Linked DNA regions of Spirosoma aureum. The protein of the gene in region 1 interacts with the protein of each later gene in a pairwise test. Links are inferred from orthologs where the notes say so. Each region holds a gene or a part of one and is shown on either strand. Other genes may lie near its edges.

The links.
Region 2: the proteins of gyrA (region 1) and gyrB interact in binary tests that used the Escherichia coli proteins (3 or more experiments, as listed by UniProt). The link is inferred for Spirosoma aureum from one-to-one orthologs.

What each region holds. Positions count from the first base shown.
Region 1 is NZ_CP050063.1:4,855,855-4,865,714, forward strand. The notes cover bases 4,639-7,739. They hold gyrA (DNA gyrase subunit A), read right to left. Parts: upstream 7,396-7,739; coding sequence 4,882-7,395; downstream 4,639-4,881. Other genes in these bases: G8759_RS19180 (tetratricopeptide repeat protein), read right to left, coding at 4,639-4,729; G8759_RS19190 (RES family NAD+ phosphorylase), read right to left, coding at 7,707-7,739. Also shown: G8759_RS19165 (2,3,4,5-tetrahydropyridine-2,6-dicarboxylate N-succinyltransferase), read left to right, coding at 649-1,464; G8759_RS19170 (helix-turn-helix transcriptional regulator), read left to right, coding at 1,608-2,120; G8759_RS19175 (carboxymuconolactone decarboxylase family protein), read left to right, coding at 2,138-2,575; more of G8759_RS19180, read right to left, coding at 3,275-4,638; more of G8759_RS19190, read right to left, coding at 7,740-8,156; G8759_RS19195 (AraC family transcriptional regulator), read right to left, coding at 8,191-9,039; G8759_RS19200 (zinc-dependent alcohol dehydrogenase family protein), read left to right, coding at 9,152-9,860. UniProt on the Escherichia coli protein: A type II topoisomerase that negatively supercoils closed circular double-stranded (ds) DNA in an ATP-dependent manner to maintain chromosomes in an underwound state.
Region 2 is NZ_CP050063.1:1,708,151-1,717,870, reverse strand. The notes cover bases 4,380-7,340. They hold gyrB (DNA topoisomerase (ATP-hydrolyzing) subunit B), read left to right. Parts: upstream 4,380-4,840; coding sequence 4,841-6,841; downstream 6,842-7,340. Other genes in these bases: ppk1 (polyphosphate kinase 1), read left to right, coding at 6,910-7,340. Also shown: G8759_RS06940 (SusC/RagA family TonB-linked outer membrane protein), read left to right, coding at 1-55; G8759_RS06935 (RagB/SusD family nutrient uptake outer membrane protein), read left to right, coding at 83-1,789; tRNA (adenosine(37)-N6)-threonylcarbamoyltransferase complex ATPase subunit type 1 TsaE, read left to right, coding at 2,156-2,578; G8759_RS06925 (alanine dehydrogenase), read left to right, coding at 2,644-3,855; G8759_RS06920 (hypothetical protein), read left to right, coding at 3,963-4,367; more of ppk1, read left to right, coding at 7,341-9,261; G8759_RS06905 (Uma2 family endonuclease), read left to right, coding at 9,302-9,720. UniProt on the Escherichia coli protein: DNA gyrase negatively supercoils closed circular double-stranded DNA in an ATP-dependent manner to maintain chromosomes in an underwound state.

The DNA.
Region 1 (9,860 bases):
TTACAACTCTTGATTAAATTAGCATTGATCGTATTCCATAAGATGTTTATGTCTAACTCATCCGTGCGATATTCCCTTATTCTCAACTTTTTTCATCAGCCCCAAATGAGGATCGAGTGAGGGCTTTCGACCACATAGTCCCTTTACGAAAACGCCTTTCTCAAATTTGATCATCCTGACTATCGTCGTGACTAAACCCACTCTTCCCCTTATAACTATTTTCTATGGGTGGGTCTGACTCAATCTGGTTTATCGATGATTTATTAAATCTGCTTATAGCATAGGTCAGGAGCCAATGAGTATCCTTCGTTGATGTATCAGCCTGGATCTGGCTGTCAACTATTTTTACTTTGCTCCTTTACACCCATAATTACACAAACAACTTTCCTATGCATCTGGCATCATTTATGCTCTTAAGTTACACAGGACGGTCTTGTTAATAGCTCAATGCTTACGCACGTTCTGCATCGCTTTTGAAAAAATAATTGCCTATATTTAAACTATACGCGTTGAATCCTTATCTTTGAACCAAAAGAAAAAAGGGGTAGTATAATATTTATCAAATACAAAATTAAATTCTGTGCAAAAAATTATAATATTGATTATCAGATACTTATGAGCTTATATATAAACTTTTTCTTTACTTAAATGAATACCGAAATCGAGGCTATCTGGGCAAACAGAGATCTTTTAGCAGATCCTAATTCTATCCAGACGATCAAAAACGTAATTAATCAATTAGATAGGGGAGACCTCCGTGTAGCAAATCCCCCCGCCCATGAAAATGAAGACTGGACGGTGAACGAATGGGTAAAAAAAGCCATACTGCTCTATTTTATCAGTCAGCAGATGAAAGCCGAGGAGGTCGGTATTTTTTCATTTCATGACAAGATCCCATTAAAAAGTAATTTCGCCGACGCTAAAGTACGTGTCGTTCCGCCAGCGGTAGCACGATACGGATCCTATCAGGCACCCGGCGTAATCCTTATGCCATCCTATGTTAATATTGGCGCTTACGTCGATGAACGAACCATGGTCGATACCTGGGCAACAGTAGGAAGCTGCGCCCAGATCGGGAAAGATGTTCACCTCAGTGGCGGAGTCGGTATAGGGGGCGTACTGGAGCCACCCCAGGCAGCTCCGGTTATTATTGAGGATGGCGCATTTGTCGGCTCACGTTGTATTGTGGTAGAAGGTGCACGCATTGGGAAGCGGGCTGTCTTAGGAGCCGGCGTTACCATCACGGGTTCGTCAAAAATAATTGACGTGACGGGTACTAAACCAGTCGAATACAGAGGATACGTTCCTGCTAACTCTGTCGTTATCCCAGGAAGTTATGCTAAACAATTCCCGGCAGGTGAATTTCATGTTCCCTGTGCCATCATCATTGGACAGCGAAAAGAATCCACTGATTTGAAAACGTCGTTGAATGATGCACTCCGCGAGAATAATGTGTCAGTTTAACATTTCACTAGTTTACATTATATCAGATTACTATTTACATTAACCATTTACAACAATACCACAATTACTTATGTTAATTGTGGTATTGTAAATTTACATTTAAATTATTTATCCCTATATTTACTTTTATATTTGTATATACTATGGTTCTTCGAAAGCTCATGACAATTAATGACAAAATTAAACAGATCCTAATTGACAAGAATCTATCGCCGTCTTACTTCGCGGATGAAATTGGTGTACAGCGTTCCAGTATTTCTCATATTCTTTCGGGTCGTAATCGCCCTAGCTTCGATATTATTCAGAAAATAATTCGCCGTTTCCCTGAGCTAGGGTATGAGTGGATTATGGAAGAAGATAATCAGAACCACCTGAATCAGTCAGTTCCTTCTGGCTATTCAGATAGGGGCATACCACGGCCCTCGAATCAGGATCGGTCTGAACGATTCAGTACAAATACGCCTTATTCGACACCACCCCCCATCACGATTCGCAGCCAGCGGAACGAGATTCCGCCCAGTATACCAGCACCCGTTCTAACCCCTGATGGTGGAGATTACGCCCCAGTTCCCGCCACGACAGACAAGAAAGTAGAACGAATATTAATTTTTTATACCGACGGCTCGTTTCGGGAATACACCCCTTCAGGATCATAAATAATAAGTCTCCCACCTTGTCTGGGACGAAACGTATTATTTTTTTTGTTGATCAATCCATCAACTCCTCGTCGATCCTGTTCCTGTTTAACTCGTTCATCCTAACTCCTATGACCGAATACCAGACGCCTAAAGACCGTGCTTATACGGATACTCTCATTAATTCAGCTAAAAAAGAAGCTGCAGCTTTCTTAAACCTAAAACATACAGCCGAGCGAAAGGATGGTGTTATTCCCATCAAGTATCGGGAACTGATGTCAGTGGCGGTTGCCCTGACAACTCAATGCGCCTATTGCATTGAAGCCCACATCACCAATGCGGTTCAGGCAGGTGCTACTCGCGAAGAGATTGCCGAAACCGTTTTTATTGCGGCCGCGATACGGGCTGGCGGTGCGGTGGGCAATGGACTTATGGCGATGCGTCTTTTCGATGAAGCCAGCCAGGTAAACCCATAAGCTTTCTACTTTGTATACTTTCGTTTCAACTGTCGGCCACGTTGCGCACGCATTCATGTGTTAAAAAATAGTTGTGCATGATCACAACCGTATTTTTTACTCCCGATTTTATACGTTATGAAGCATTGAATGCCGAAAAATGACAGGTCTTGATTCGTCGCTGGTGCTCTCGTTCAACACCGTTTTTTTGTCTTATCGTGTGGCATACTACGTATTCATGTTAAGGAAATTCCGCCCATTTTTAGTGCGGTACAATCGGGTTGCTGTCTGCGTTTAGAATCCAATCAACTTGTTGATTATTGCACCAGGTTGGGATGACACTCTCTGAAATCAGTTACGGGAAAAGAAGCGCATCGCGTAAAGAAGTAAGTAAGATGACTAATTCCATTTTTACCAAATTTTACCGAAACAGATACTATATTCTTCATCCAGATTTAGCCGATGACGAATCAATAATCGATTGGTTTTTCGGTGAATTATCATCAAATTTTGCCAACAGGCGCGTAAAAAAACCGCATTGAGAGGCTCACAAGCCCATATTTAACCTAACTCCTTGTAAAGCAATACTTTAGTGTTCCACGTGGATAAGTTGTTGATAAGCCTGTGGATTACTCTCATTTATTTGTTGTATAATTTATATTATGTTAAGTAAAGTTTTTATTAAATAAGGTCGGCACCTGTCGATACCGACCTTATTCCCTATTCTTTCGTTTCGATGCAGGCGACTTTCTTCTCTTCGTACTGCTTCAGAATGTTCTGAAGATTCGTCAGGTTTTCGTTCAGATCTGCTTCGTCTTTTATTGACTTGGCTTTTGTAAAGTATGGTAAAGCTTGCTTGAATTTACCACAGACTTTACCGTCCAGCTCTTTTCCGTTTTTGCTGTATTCTGCCATGTCCATCTTATCGACCGACCGCTTCATTTCGACCGCTTCGTTAAAGTAAAAAACACCCAGGTTAAAGTTGGCATCGTAATTATTCGCATCGACGGCCATCGCTTTATTCAGGTAATCTTTCTCCAGTTTCTTTTCTTCGGCCAGTTTTTGCTTCAAATCCGTCAGCTTCTTCTCACCCTCGGACGCTGCCGACGCATTGGCTGCGGCTGCTTTAGCTTCCGTTTCCAGCTGGGCAATGGTTGCTTTCTGATCCGTCGACTTTTTCTGAACATCGGCCAGCTGGCGTTTCAGATCGGCGTTTTTCGGTTGCTTTTTAATTAAACCACTCAACCGGGTTACCTCGCCGTTATAAGTATCAAGCAGTGCTTTCGCATCGGCCAGTTGCTTACCGGCATTACTTCCCTTTTTTGTTTCACCCTCCAGCTTACGAACCTCTTCGTTTGTTTTATCGGCAACATTATGATAGACAATCGATAAGTTCACCAGATTCTGAACATTGCTGGGATCTTTCTCAACCATTTGCTTCATACCCGTAATGGCTTCATCCATCCGGTTTGTGGTCAGCATAATATTGATCTTCTCGTTCCCCAGATCCTTGTTGTTGGGGGCCATGGCAATGGCTTTGTCCAGCGTAGCCAGAGCTTTGTCAATTTCATTGTCGCTCCGGTACAGCATGGCCAGCGAACCATAGATTGACGCATCTTTCCCCCCACCGGCAATGTATTTCTCCAGTTGGGTTTTAGCCGTTGCGTTGTCTTTCACCTGCTGGGCGGCAATGGCTGTATACAAGGGAGCCAGCGTATCTTTCGGATTGATATCACCCGCCATCGTCATTGCCTTGATGGCATCCGGATAACTCTTCGCCTGGAATTTAGCGACCCCCTGCTGCATGAAGGCACCGTATAAAGCCTGCCCCTTTAACGCTTCTTCTGCCTCTTTTGCCAATTTACCCGGACCACCTTTCTTGTCTTTATCCAGTTCGATTACCTTCTTGAATGCTTCGTAAGCCGTTGTGGCGGCACTGGAGTCGATGCGGATATACTGACCAGCGATGTTCTGGTAGGTTTTGGCCCGATCCATCCAGGTGCTGGCTTTGGCCGCACTTTTCGCATCGGCAATATCCTTGTCGCTTTTCTCCTTATCTTTCTTGACGGCATCCATCGCGGCAGCATCCAACGTAGCAGCTGCCCCACCCTGGTTCTGAGCATGTACTCCTGCAGACAGGCAACAGGCTATAAGAACTACAAAAACTGATTTCATGTGTAAAATGGGGTTGTGTTTATTTTTCAGGAACGAAATTACGGAATCTGTCTGTATAAGCATGACCACCCGTAAATTGTTTGAGCCGCCGGGCTGATTCGAGTGTCAGCACCGACGGCTCATACCGCTCAACGTAAGCGATTTATACCGATTTATTCTGTTATTTCTTCCGTATCGGCCGAAGCCACGTCTTCAACTTCTTCCTGCTTGATTTTCGTTACGGACGATATTTCGTCGCCATCACGAAGACTGATCAAACGAACACCCTGGGTATTTCGCCCAATCACGCTGATCTCATTAACCGGTGTCCGGATGGCAATTCCCGATCGATTGATAATCATCAGGTCATCGTTATCTGCCACATCGAGTACGGCCACTAACCGCCCAACCTTTTCGGTCACTTTTAACGTGCCAACTCCTTTGGCACCCCGGTTTGTCACCCGGTATCCATCGATCGCCGAGCGTTTGCCGTAGCCTTTCTCCGAAACGACCAGCAACTGGGCATCCGCCGACGCAATGCAAACCATGCCGATCACGTGATCCGTTTTGTCTTCGTCATCCAGCGAAATACCCCGGACACCAGCCGCCGTACGGCCCATCGGGCGAACACGGCTTTCGTGGAAACGGACCGCCTTCCCGGCACTCGATGCGATAACAATATCGTTGTCGCCGTTTGTCAGACACACACCCAGCAGTTGATCGTCCTCATCGATCGTGATGGCAATGATACCATTCTGACGCGGCCGGGAGTAGGCCTCCAGCATGGTCTTCTTGATGGTGCCCTTCCGCGTACACATCACAAGGTAATTATTGTTGATGTAGTCCTCGTTTTTCAGATCCGTTACGTTGATAACGGCCCGTACCTTATCGTCGGATTCGATATTGATAAAGTTAGCCAGTGGCCGACCCTTCGACAGGCGGGACCCCTCCGGCAGTTCGTAAACGGGCAGCCAGTACAACCGACCCTTCTGTGTAAAAGCCAGCAGTGTGTTATGCATGGTAGCCGTAAAGAGGTGTTCCGTAAAGTCTTCCTCTTTGGTAGCCGCAGCCTTCGCTCCTACTCCACCCCGTCCCTGCGACCGGTATTCGGTGGTTGGCGTCCGCTTGATATACCCTTCGTGCGAGATCGTAATGATCATGTCCTCATCGGCAATCAGCGACAGGTCACTGATATTCCCATCACCGAGGGGGTTGATCTGCGTCCGGCGTTCGTCCCCGTAGCGGGCCCGAATATCGATCAGTTCATCTTTGATAACCTGCCGTTTCCGTTCTTCATTCGCCAGAATCGCTTTCAGATCGGCAATCACGCTCATCAGCTCGTCGTATTCCGCCTGTAGCTTGTCGCGTTCCAGACCAGTCAGCCGTTGCAGACGCATTTCCAGGATCGCTTTCGCCTGAAGATCGCTCAGGGAGAACTGCTGCATCAGACCGGTGCGGGCTACTTCCGGATCACGCGATGAACGGATCAGGTTAATAACCGCATCGATATTGTCCAGGGCAATCAGTAACCCTTCCAGGATATGCGCCCGTTTCTCAGCCTCACGAAGTTCGTACTGCGTCCGTCGGGTAACTACCTCGAACCGATGCTCGACGTAATACTTCATCATATCCTTCAGGTTGAGCAACATCGGCCGCCCTTTCACGAGCGCGACATTGTTGATGCTGAAGGACGATTGCAGCGCAGTATGTTTATAGAGGTTGTTCAGAACAACGTTCGGTATGGCATCTTTACGGAGGTCATATACGACCCGAAGGCCATCCCGGTCCGACTCATCCCGGAAGGCCATAATGCCTTCGATCTTTTTATCATTGATCAGCTCAGCCGTTTTCTCGAGCATCACCGCTTTATTGACCATGTACGGCACATCCGTGACAATGATCTGGGTTTTACCGCGATTTTCTTCGATGGTTGCGTTGGCACGCATGACCACCCGACCGCGACCGGTCTTAAAGGCCGACTTAACGCCCTCCATGCCATAAATGGTTGCCCCCGTCGGAAAATCGGGTGCTTTGACGAACTGCATCAGTTCTTCAATCGTGATCTCGTTATTGTCGAGATAGGCAATGATGCCATCGACAACTTCGGTCAGGTTGTGGGGAGCCATGTTGGTCGCCATCCCGACCGCGATACCCGACGAGCCGTTGAGCAGCAGGTTGGGCAACTTAGCCGGCATCACCGACGGCTCCTGAAGCGAATCGTCGAAGTTGGGTTGAAAATCAACCGTTTCCTTATAAATATCGGTCAGCAACTCTTCAGCAATCCGCTTTAACCGGGCTTCGGTATACCGCATTGCCGCTGGTGAGTCGCCGTCAATGGACCCAAAGTTACCCTGACCGTCCACGAGTGGATACCGCAACGACCAGTCCTGGGCCATACGGACCATGGTGTCGTAAACGGATGAGTCACCGTGCGGGTGGTATTTACCCAATACTTCCCCCACAATACGGGCCGATTTCTTATGGGGCTTATTGTAGTTAACGCCCAGTTCGGCCATGCCAAATAACACCCGACGGTGAACCGGCTTCAAACCGTCACGAACGTCTGGAAGGGCACGCGAGATGATAACCGACATTGAATAATCAATGTAGGCCCCACGCATTTCGTCCTCAATGTTAATGGGAATGATGTTACTGGGAGATTCGAGGTCGGGATTTTCTTCCGCCATGTTCAAGTTGGAGTTTCGCAGAAAATTACTATTCCGGCTCGCATACGATGTGCAGGCCGCTTTGTAGACAAATATACAAAATTTTTACAAGAAAAGCGAAATAATGCCGTAGAAACTGGCTATACTGACATAAAACAACTAAAATAATCCCATTCCTAAATCACCGGATCAACGCTGATCGGACCGGTTATTATCTAAACGAAATACAATTCTATTTCATCTAAAACATACCCCTGTACGAAACGATTTCCCGGAGTGCGTTCAAGTATTTGTCCGTAAAGCGCTTGCGGTTGAAATGCGTTGATTCCCCGTCAGGATTTGATACGCGGATCAAACAGAAACGGCTCCGTACGCTGTAGGGTAATGCGGCTAAATTCGGGATGAGCCGGATTGAGCAGGTAATTCCATTCGTTGGCGATGATCGCTGACGGAACCCGCAAAACCGCCGATCGGCCGCTCATCAGCCACTCCCCTCCTATCCGCTGACAGGCATCGTACTGCCCGAAGTCAAACCAGTCGGCGGGCAGCGTTTCCGGGAGCAGTTCCGTGATCAACACCGTGTCGGGAATAGCAATAACCATCACCCGAAAGGTATCCTGTAAGCCTTCGCCACTGCGGTGCACTACGTTCTCCAGACAGGCAAGCGCGCGCGTGGCAGCTGTATACAGCACGAACTGGCCCCGGCTGTTCCAGCGGGCCGCTCCTCCGGAGGCAACCAGCCGGTCGGCATAAATAGCTTTTGTAATTCGGTAGACAAGCATCAGGATCGTGCTGCAGGATTTCGGGCGGATTAGACTAAACAACGGCTTTGGCTGACTGCCTGAAGCTGGTGGGATTAACGCCCCTGTATTTCTTAAAGATCCGGTTCAGGTGACTCTTATCGGTAAAGCCGAACTCATCGGCGATTTCCTTAATGCGCATCTGACTGTGCACCAGGCGGTTCTCAACCAGTTTCAGCTTATAGTTCAGGATATACTGCTGTAGGGTTTCATGCGCATGTTTCTTAAAATAACGACCCAGATACGTTTCCGATAAGCCCAGGTGTGCACTGATTGCCTCCACCCGCAATTTCTCAGGATAGTAAATATTGGATTGAATGTACTGCAGGATGTCAATCGCTTTTTCTTCGCTGGTTTCATCGATAACCGCCGGAAACGCCTGCGAAATGTTCCGGGCGATGATCACCAGCAGGGTATTCACCAACTGCCCGATCAGTTCTTTATGATACAGATCCTTACGCAGATGCTCGTGCAGAATGATCTCCATCAGCTGCGCGACCGCCCGTTCGTCGGCTTCATTCCGGAGTAAACAACCGGGTTCATGGCGTGCGTTCTGTAAAATCAGCTCCAGTCGCTGAACCAGCCCGTTATCCTGTTTGGATGCCTGAATGTAACCGTTGTTAAACCGGATAAAGAAAAACCGCGAGGTTGTTTCGATCTTAAAGGTATGCGTGTCATTCGGTGCCACCAGAAACAGGTTACCCGGCCCGTAACGAACCTCGGTGTCATGAATGCACTGCCGACCGGTACCCGCCACGATATAAATCACCTCAAAAAAGGTATGCGCGTGTTTCCCACGGGGGCATACATCCATAAATTCTTTCAGGATCAGTTCGAAAGGCTCACGCAGATGGTCTTTTACCATAGCACAAATATACCCCAAAAGTATGTAAAAATACAACATAAAACGGGTATACACGCCGGATCTTTGTGGTGTTCAATCGGTCGGGATAACCGATCAAAAAAGCAACTGCACGATGAAAGCACTCATTCTGGAAGCGTACGACGCTCCCTTCCACCTAAGCGATATAGCCATGCCGGTAGCTGGTCCGGGACAGGTACTGGTCAAAATCAGCGCCAGTGGGGTCAATCCATTGGATCTGAAAATTAAAGCGGGGCAGGCCGCCCATGCGCAAACCCGGTTACCGGCCATATTAGGCATTGATATGGCTGGCGTGGTGGAAGACGTGGGTGCAGGCGTAACCGCTTTTAAACCAGGCGACGAGGTGTATGGTATGATCGGTGGTATTGCGGGTGTGCCGGGCTCACTGGCCGACTATGCAGCGGTCGATGCTGATCTGCTGGCCCCGAAGCCCGCCAATCTAACCAGTCGGGAAGCCGCGGCCTTGCCCTTATCCGTCATAACCGCCTGGGAAGGATTGGTAGACAGGGCTCATGTACACACCGGACAAACAGTATTGATTCAGGGCGGAGCAGGTGGCGTAGGCCATATTGCGGTGCAGCTAGCCATTGCCAGGGGAGCACAGGTGTTTGCAACGGTTGATCCGGCCCGGCACGACCTGATGAAAACGTACGGGGCTACGCCTATCGATTATACACGGCTCCCGGTCGATGCGTACGTACAGGAATTTACCGCTGGTGAAGGCTTTGACTGCATCCTGGATACCCTTGGCGGCCACATCCTAGATGATTCCTTTAAAGCAGTCAAACGCTATACCGGGCACG
Region 2 (9,720 bases), 3.1 Mb from region 1 along the record:
AGCGGCTTATCCGGTTGCCAAAACCCTGCTTGTGGGCCTAAATCTGGCGTTCTAATCCCTTGACTTAATCTGATCTTACATCATGAAAAAAATAACTGTATTAGCCTGTCTGTTAACAATTGGCTTTGTTACAGGCTGTAAAGAGTCTTTCCTTGACGTACAACCCAAGGCTGTACTAGGTGCCGAAAACTTTTATAACCGTGTTGGCGTCGGCTATCTGCTTACGGGAGCCTACTCGTTACTGGACGGTTGGGGTTCCGGCGGAACATCGTACCATAGCTCGGCCGACAACTGGGTTTATGGCAGTATAGCTGCTGATGATGCTTACAAAGGATCTACCTCAGGCGATCAGCCGGAAGCAGGCTACATCGAATACAAAAACATTCAGCCCGACAACACCTACTTCCGGGGTAAGTGGCGGGTTGTATACGATGGTGTAGCCCGCTCGAATGATGTGATCCAGGCCGTTGCCAAAGCAACCGACATGAGCAATGACGAGAAGACCCAGGCGATTGCCCAGGCACGCTGTCTGCGGGGTCATTACCATTTTGAAGCGAAAAAAATGTTCAACATGGTACCCTACATCGATGAAAAAATCTATAATCCGCTCGATCTGAACAGTACGAAAGTGCCTAATGACAAAGACATATGGCCCAATATTGTTGATGATCTGAAATTTGCTTACGACAATCTGCCCGAAGTACAGTCGCAGAAAGGTCGGGTAACCAAATGGGCTGCCGCAGCCTTGTTGGCTAAAGCCTATGTTTTTCAGCAGAAATGGGCAGAGGCCAAACCGTTGCTGGAAGCCGTTCTTGCCAGCGGGAAGTACAAGCTGATGGACAGGTACCATGATAATTTCAAGACGGTAACGAATAATAATTCGGAGTCAATTTTTGAGATTCAGTATTCGGTTAATGACGGTACAGGTGAAAACGGCAACAATGGAGCTGTGCTGAACTACCCGTATGCCGGTCCGACCACCTGCTGTGGCTTTTTCCAGCCCGCACAGAACCTGGTCAATGCGTTCAAAACCGACGCCAATGGCTTGCCAATGCCCGCAACGTTCAATGATTCGGATGTAATAAGCGATCAGGGCATTGAGTCGACACAGCCGTTCACACCTTACGCGGGTACACTTGACCCACGTCTGGACTGGACAGTTGGCCGACGCGGCATTCCATTTCTCGATTGGGGAATAATGCCTGGAAAGTCGTGGGTACGCGACCAGGGCAATGGCGGCCCTTATGAAGGCAAAAAGCACTTATTCTATAAGACAGATGTCGGCACGAACACCTTCGCCAGCAATTCGCGTCTGAACGCCAATAATTACCGGATGATCCGTTTATCGCACGTATACCTCTGGCTGGCTGAGTGTGAAATTGAAGTAGGAAGCCTCGAAAAAGCCAGGGAATACGTCAACGTGATCCGGAAACGGGCTGCTAATCCCGATGGTTTTGTGAAACTGGATGACGGTAAGCCAGCGGCTAATTATGTCATTAGCCAGTATACGACCCCCTGGGCCGATAAAGCCGCAGCCCGCACGGCCGTACGGTTCGAGCATAGACTGGAATTTGGCATGGAAGGTCACCGCTTCTTTGATCTCGTGCGCTGGGGTATAGCTGATCAGACTCTGAATGCGTATATGGCGAAAGAGGCCAGATTACGCACGTATTTTAACGGAGCCTCCTTCTCAAAAGGAAAGCACGAATATTACCCGATTCCATTGCAGGAGATTTTGAATAGTAAGATTAGTGGCAAGGAAACACTAAAACAGAATCCTGGCTATTAATTTCATATAAGCAGCACCAGTGGGCAGTGAACAAATAAAGGTGTTCGGCTGCCCACTTTTTTTGTCGCTAGAATCCCGGTTTATGGAAATTTTTATCCGCCCAGCCCAATCATCGGACATTGCTTAAACAGCTTTCTGGCAATGGGGGGTCAAGGGCTCCAGAAATAGTGTTGAGATGCATCACTAACCCCTGAAACGACCCGGAAGCTAAGAAGCTATTAAGTAAACCAATGCGAAAAGAGTGGACCTCCTAAAAATCTGTATCTTTGCAGGCTGTTAGTTTCTGGATACGGGTTGATTCATTTCGTATTGACTCGACCCTAACTGACTTGGGCTAAATTGACTAATCCAGATCAATGCCGGATTATGACGTTACACTTTCATCGACTCGACGAATTAGATACGGTTGCTCATCAATTACTGGCCGAAGGACGAAAGTATTCGGTATGGCTGTTTGAAGGCGAGATGGGTGCTGGTAAAACAACACTGATTAAAGCACTTTGCCGGGCATTAGGTGTCGTCAGTATGGTACAAAGTCCAACCTTTTCGATTGTTAACGAGTATACAACGCACGAAGGCAGGTCGGTCTATCACTTCGATTGCTACCGACTCCGCAATGAAGCCGAAGCGCTGGACATTGGTATCGAAGAGTATTTTGATTCAGGTGATTATTGTTTCATTGAGTGGCCGGAACGCATCGAATCGCTGTGGCCTGCCACCTACTATCAGATCCATCTTTCAGCCGATCATGTCGGCCGCCGAACGGTGGAAACTTTATCAGTTGACTAGTTTTCGAAGGGTAGGCTTGTACCTATTCATGTTTCTATCTACCGAAAACTGAAAACGATTAGCAAGTGACTGGATTCGAGGAATTGGCTAAGCAAACAGCCTTATATCCCAAAGAAGCTCCGATGGCCGTAAAGACCAGTCGGAACGGTTTACTTATCGGTCTGCCGAAAGAAGTATCACTTCAGGAGAACCGTATCGCACTCACGCCCGAAGCCGTGGCCATTCTGGTCCGTAACGGCCACAATGTAATCGTTGAAAAAGGAGCTGGCGAAAAAGCCAAATTCTCGGATACGGAATACAGTGAAGCCGGAGCACAAGTTGCGCAATCACCCCAGGAAGTATATGAGGCCAATCTGATTTTAAAAGTTGAACCACTCGTCGAGTCGGAGTTCGACCACATAAAATCAGGCAGTACGGTTATTTCAGCCCTGAATTTACCTGCTCACGACCGGGGTTATTTCGAAAAAATCAACAACAAAAACCTGACAGCGTTCGGGTATGAATACATTGAAGATCAGGCCGGCAATATGCTTATTATCCGCTCGATGAGCGAGATTGCAGGCAGTACCGTCATGTTGATTGCCGGTGAATACCTGAGCAACGCCGATAATGGGCGGGGCATTATTCTGGGTGGCATTACGGGAGTACCTCCCACCAAAGTAGTGATGCTCGGAGCCGGAACCGTTACCGAATATGCTGTCCGGACGGCCCTGGGTATGGGGTCCGACGTGAAGGTGTTCGACAAGCATCTGTACAAGCTTCAGCGGCTCAAATATTCCGTTGGCCAACACGTCTACACGTCTATTATCGACTCCGACACACTAGCGGAAGCCATTCAGCGCGCAGATGTGGTCATTGGTGCCATGCGGGCAGAAGATGGCCTAAGTCCGATTGTTGTAACCGAGGAGATGATTAGCCGCATGAAACCGGGTTCTGTGATCATCGACGTGTCAATCGATCAGGGCGGCAACTTCGAAACCTCACGAATGACGACCCATAAACACCCCACATTTAAGCACATGGGTGTCATCCACTACTGTGTACCCAATATTGCAGCACGCGTCGCCTACACGGCCAGCATGGCCCTCAGTAACATCTTTTTACCTTTTCTGCTTGAAACTGGTACTACGGGTGGTATTGAGCAGATGATGTATGCGAACCGTTGGTTCATGAAAGGTGTTTATGCTCATAAGGGAACGCTCACCAACGCCTACATCGCCCGGAAGTTCAACATGCGCTTCAAGGATTTGGACCTGTTGCTGGCAGCCCGATTTTAAGTTTTACAACGTCTTCAGTTTATAGGCATCTGTAGGAGGTAAGCCTTACTGGCGCGACAGTACTGAAACTGAAAACCGCACCGGCGACCCGGTGAAAACTTTTTAACATGATTAACCATAGCAACGAAAATACCCTACTCGACGATGCCAATTCGTATGATGTCAACAAAGAGTTGATGGGTGTGATATCGTCGGATTTCATCAAAGTAGCCGATCAGTTGAAAGAGGCTTCGTACCAGATCAGGAAACGTGGCTTCTCGGAATTTCCGATTTTTGTCGCATCACGCCGTGATGTTCCGGTAGGTCAGTTATTGATTGGGGCCACTGAGCTCGACAATCAATGGAACTATAAAGCATCGTTTCTGGACGAGTTCATCCAACGTGCCCTGATTGGTGCAGAATCGCTGGATTTGTGGAAAGAGAATTACAAGCAACCGGATGAATATTGCTGTTTATTTGTCGTACATGGCGATTTTGCCGGCTTTGTTTATATCCCTTATCCCGAAGACTAATAGCGTTTTTTAATCCATCCTAACAAAGCCAGGCCTTCAGGAGACCTGGCTTTATTTTTGTCAGATTGGGTACCGTTCGAAGCATCCTGTTCTGTTCCTGGGCCTCCCGCTAAGTTTTATGATCAACACACAATAATGAGCGCTGATCATCGGCAAATTCCATGTCGGCTAATAATACTTTTTCGAGAAATCCCCCCGCTAAAAAAAGCCGATAAAAAATGTCATTTATAGCGTCATTGATTGGATGATCAACTATCAGAAAATAGGCCGTAAATCGACCATAAACCCGCTAAAATCCACTACTTATCGGGCAAATTGGGGAATAAAATAATTTTACGTATATTAAGGCAATCTTACCAAAAGACCTAGGAAAAGACAAATTATTTTTGTATTTTTACAATCTGTTAGGCTCACCTGAATTTGCCATTTATTGAGCCATAAACAACAAATTTCAGACACGCTCCCATTCCGATATGACCAACGAACTGATTGAAGCAGATGCTCCCGTTGAAACCGCGCTAGGCAACTATGGTGCCGATAACATCCAGGTGTTAGAAGGTCTGGAAGCCGTTCGCAAACGTCCATCCATGTATATTGGCGACGTAGGTACGCGCGGCTTGCACCACCTCATCTGGGAAGTTGTTGATAACTCTATTGACGAGGCTTTAGCGGGCTACTGCGACAAGATAACAGTAGCAATTAATCCTGACAACTCGGTTACGGTACAGGATAATGGCCGGGGTATCCCAACAGGTATCAATACCAAAATGGGTAAGTCGGCACTCGAAATTGCCATGACGATATTACACGCCGGTGGTAAGTTCGATAAAGACACATATAAAGTATCCGGAGGTCTGCACGGCGTTGGTGTTTCCTGCGTAAATGCACTCTCGACCGACGTTCGTGTAGAAGTTCACCGCGAAGGCAAAATTTTTGAACAGGAATATAAAATTGGCGTCCCTCAGTACGATGTACGCGTCATTGGTGATGCCACCGATACAGGTACTACGACGCATTTCAAGCCTGACGCCAGCATTTTTACCGATACAGTATATAAGTACGACACAGTAGCCGGTCGACTGCGTGAACTGGCTTACCTGAACAAGGGTATTCACGTTTTCCTGAAAGATCTGCGGGAATTGGATGAAGCCGGTGAGCCTATCCGCCAGGACGATTTCTTTTCAGAAGGTGGTCTGGTCGAATTCGTGCAATATCTGGATGAAACCCGCCCTGCCCTTGATGGCATGAAGCCCATTTACATGGAGAGCACGAAAGGCGCTACTCCCGTACAGGTTGCTTTGGTGTATAATTACGAAGCAGGCGAAAATGTCCTGTCGTATGTCAACAACATCAATACACACGAAGGCGGTACACACGTACAGGGCTTCCGCTCGGCACTAACGCGAGTCTTGAAGAACTATGCCGACAAAAACCCCGGCGTATTGCCCAAGAATTCCGGAAAAGTAGCATTTAGTGGTGAAGACTTCCGCAAAGGACTCACCGCTGTTATCTCGGTGAAAGTTCAGGAGCCTCAATTTGAAGGGCAGACCAAAACCAAGCTGGGCAATCAGGAAGTAGTCAGTGCGGTTAGCCAGACAATGGCCGACCTGCTGGAAACCTGGCTGGAAGAAAACCCAAAGACGGCAGCCGGTATCGTGAAGAAAGTGCTTGTGTCGGCTCAGGCGCGGATTGCCGCTGATCTGGCCTACAAGCGTATCATGACCGAACGCAAGGACTTTATGGGTGGTATGGGTCTGCCCGGTAAGCTTGCCGACTGCTCCGACACCGATCCGGAAAAGTGTGAACTTTACCTCGTAGAGGGTGACTCCGCTGGTGGAACGGCCAAACAGGGCCGCAACCGGGCGTTTCAGGCGATTCTGCCACTGCGCGGTAAAATCCTGAACGTCGAGAAGGCAATGGAGCACAAGATCTACGAAAACGAAGAGATCAAGAATATATGGACGGCTCTCGGCGTGCGGCTCGAAAAGAAAGATGATGAAACGGTAATGAACCTGGAAAAGCTTCGCTACCACAAAATCATTATCATGACCGATGCCGACGTTGATGGTAGTCACATCCGGACACTGATCCTGACGCTTTTCTATCGCAACATGAAAGCGCTCATCGATAATGGCTATATCTATATTGCTCAGCCACCACTCTATCTTGTCAAAAAAGGCAAAGAAGAACGGTATTGCTGGACTGAAGCTCAGCGCGAAGTAGCCGTTAAAGAACTTGCCGGTAGCGGTCGAGAAGAAAACGTAGGTGTACAGCGTTATAAAGGTCTGGGTGAGATGAACGCCGAACAGCTCTGGAGCACGACGATGAACCCCGACACGCGAAGCCTCAAGATTGTGACCGTCGAGTCGGCCGCCGATGCTGATCACGTCTTTTCAACCCTGATGGGCGATGAAGTTGCTCCCCGACGCGACTTCATCGAACGAAACGCTAAATATGCCCGAGTGGATGTTTAACCGAAAGATAACATAGAGCGGGCTGAAAAGCCCGCTTTTTTGTTTTACTTCAAAGTTCTAAATTCAGTATGCGTTATTCCCTTAATCCCAACCGTACGATACTGGGTAACATTGTTTCCCGTTTTACTCACCGTCAGCAAGATCAAGCCACGACAGTAACCGACAAAATGGCAAAGGTTAGCGAAAAAGTTAGTAGTGTCATTGATCAAAGTGACTACCTCAGCCGCGATTTAAGCTGGCTTAAATTCAATGAACGGGTGCTGGACCAGGCCCGACGTGTCGAACCTCCTCTTCAGGATCGGACGCTCATGGAACGATTGAAATTCCTCGCGATTTCAGCCTCGAATCTGGATGAGTTCTTTATGATCCGGGTTGGAAGTCTATACAACTACCTCGATTACCATAAACAGCGTGTCGATTATTCCGGTTTACGCGAAGTGCCCTTTCGGAAAGCATTATACACGACTTCCCAGCAGTTTTTCCGCGACCAGCAGGCTGTATTTACAGATCAGTTGTTGCCCCTGTTCCTCGAAAATGGTCTTCAGCTAGCCAGCTATAGCGACCTTACCGCCGACGAAAAAACGGAAGCGACAGGCTATTTCGATCGGGCAATCTATCCAACATTGACACCAATGCTCTACGACTATACGCACACGTTTCCGGTGCTGTTAGCTAAAGTGCTCATATTTGGTGTGGTGACGCAAAATCCGGACGGCGCTAACCTCCAGAGTCTGCGTTCAGAAGATGAAGATGATCGACAACGGTTATCGTTTGTGCAGATTCCGGCCAACCTGCCGCGCTTTCTGTCATTCGAGCGTGAGGATACTATTGTGTTCGTCCCAATTGAAGAAATCGTCAGACAAAATATAAAAAAGCTCTACCGTAACGTCGAAATTCTTTCCGTTAACCTATTTCGGATCACGCGTAACGGCGACTTTACGCTCGACGAAAACGATGATGATGAAGTCGATTTTCTGGACGAAGTACGGCAGAAAATCAAAAGTCGCCGGCTCGGTCGTGTAACCCGTGTGGAGGTTGAAACAGACAGCAACGGTCAGGTGGCTTCACCCTGGATGATGAACCTGCTCAAAAAGCGCTGGGAAATCGATGACCTGAATATTTTTGAGTCGAAGACAATGCTCGATTTTTCGGCCTTCTGGCAAATCATCGGCCATCCGGAATTCAAAGATGACATGCCTCGGCCTCATGCACCCGTTCCACCGCTGGGTCTCGGCCGCGACAAAAACGACGATATTTTTGAGATAATTAAACAGCGCGACTTACTACTTCATCACCCTTACAACAATTTCGAGCCCGTATTACAACTTCTCGAACAGGCTGCGGAAGATCCGCATGTACTGGCTATTAAAATTACCGTTTACCGGCTGGCCAAGCGATCACGCGTTACTGAAGCGCTGTTGAAAGCGGCTGAAAATGGCAAACACGTTTCGGTACTGTTTGAAGTGAAAGCGCGCTTCGATGAAGAGAATAATATTCGTGAAGCCCAGCGCCTGCAAAAAGCCGGATGCTTTGTGATTTATGGGATCAGCCGATATAAAACGCACACCAAACTTCTGCTGGTCGTACGCAATGAAGGCAGCCGTGTAGTACGCTATGCCCATATGGCCACTGGTAATTACAATGAAGATACATCGAAGTTATATACGGACATTGGCCTCCTGACAACCAATGAGACCTATACGCACGATATCTCCGAGTTTTTTAACGTTATAACGGGCCATTCCCTGCCCAACGAATACCAGTACCTCATTACGGCTCCCCGCGACATGCGCGAACAGTTACTTCGATTGATCAGGGTCGAAGCTGATAACGCCCAGCGTGGTTTACCGAGTGGTATCTGTATAAAGGTCAATTCGCTGGAAGACAAACTGGTGATCGACGAATTGTACAAAGCGTCGCAGGCAGGCGTTCCTATTCGACTCATTGTCAGAAGTATTTGCTGTTTACGTCCCCACCGAACCGGCCTCAGTGAGAACATTACGGTTCGGTCGATCGTTGGCGATTTTCTGGAACATACCCGGATTTATTATTTTCATAATAACGGTGATCCAAAGATATACGGTGGTAGCGCCGACGTAATGGTACGGAGTTTTGATCGGCGGATTGAATCGCTGTTTTTCCTGGCCGACCATCGTGTGAAGCAGTTAGCGATCCTAATTCTGGACTATAACCTGAAAGATAACGTCAATTCGTATGAATTGATGGAAGATGGCGACTTTAAAAAATGCCAAGTACCCACTGGTGGCCAACCCTTTAATCTACACCAGCGCTTCTTTGAGGTAACTGAGAAGGAAGCGCTGGAAACGCGTCTATTCGACCCGGAGATTAAACCTGCCGAAGTGGCCAAGATTGAAGAAGAATACCAGGAAGGAGCTGAACGCGCCATTGCCAATATTTAGTAAATAATATCGTAAGTTTGATTGCTTAATAACAGAAGGTATGGAATCAATACGGGTGCATTTGCCAGAAGATTTGCGGATGAACGATGATGAGTTCTTTCGCTTTTGCCAGGACAATCCCGACCTGAAGTTTGAGCGTCGAAAAAACGGCGATATTGTTTTTATGGCGAACACAGGCGGAGAGACAGGTAATTATAATTTTGAATTAAGTGTCGATTTTGGTGTATGGAATCGACAGGTAAGGTTCGGCAAGTTCTTTGATTCGTCAACCGCGTTTCGGCTTTCCGATACATCCATCATGTCGCCGGATATTTCGGGCATTGCCCAGAATCGATGGGATGAATTAAATCCCGAACAGCGCCGTAAAATTGTAGCCCTCTGCCCTGATTTTATCCTGGAATTACGCTCCCCCAACGACCGCCTGAAGGATTGCTTTGAAAAAATGGAGGACTGGACGGC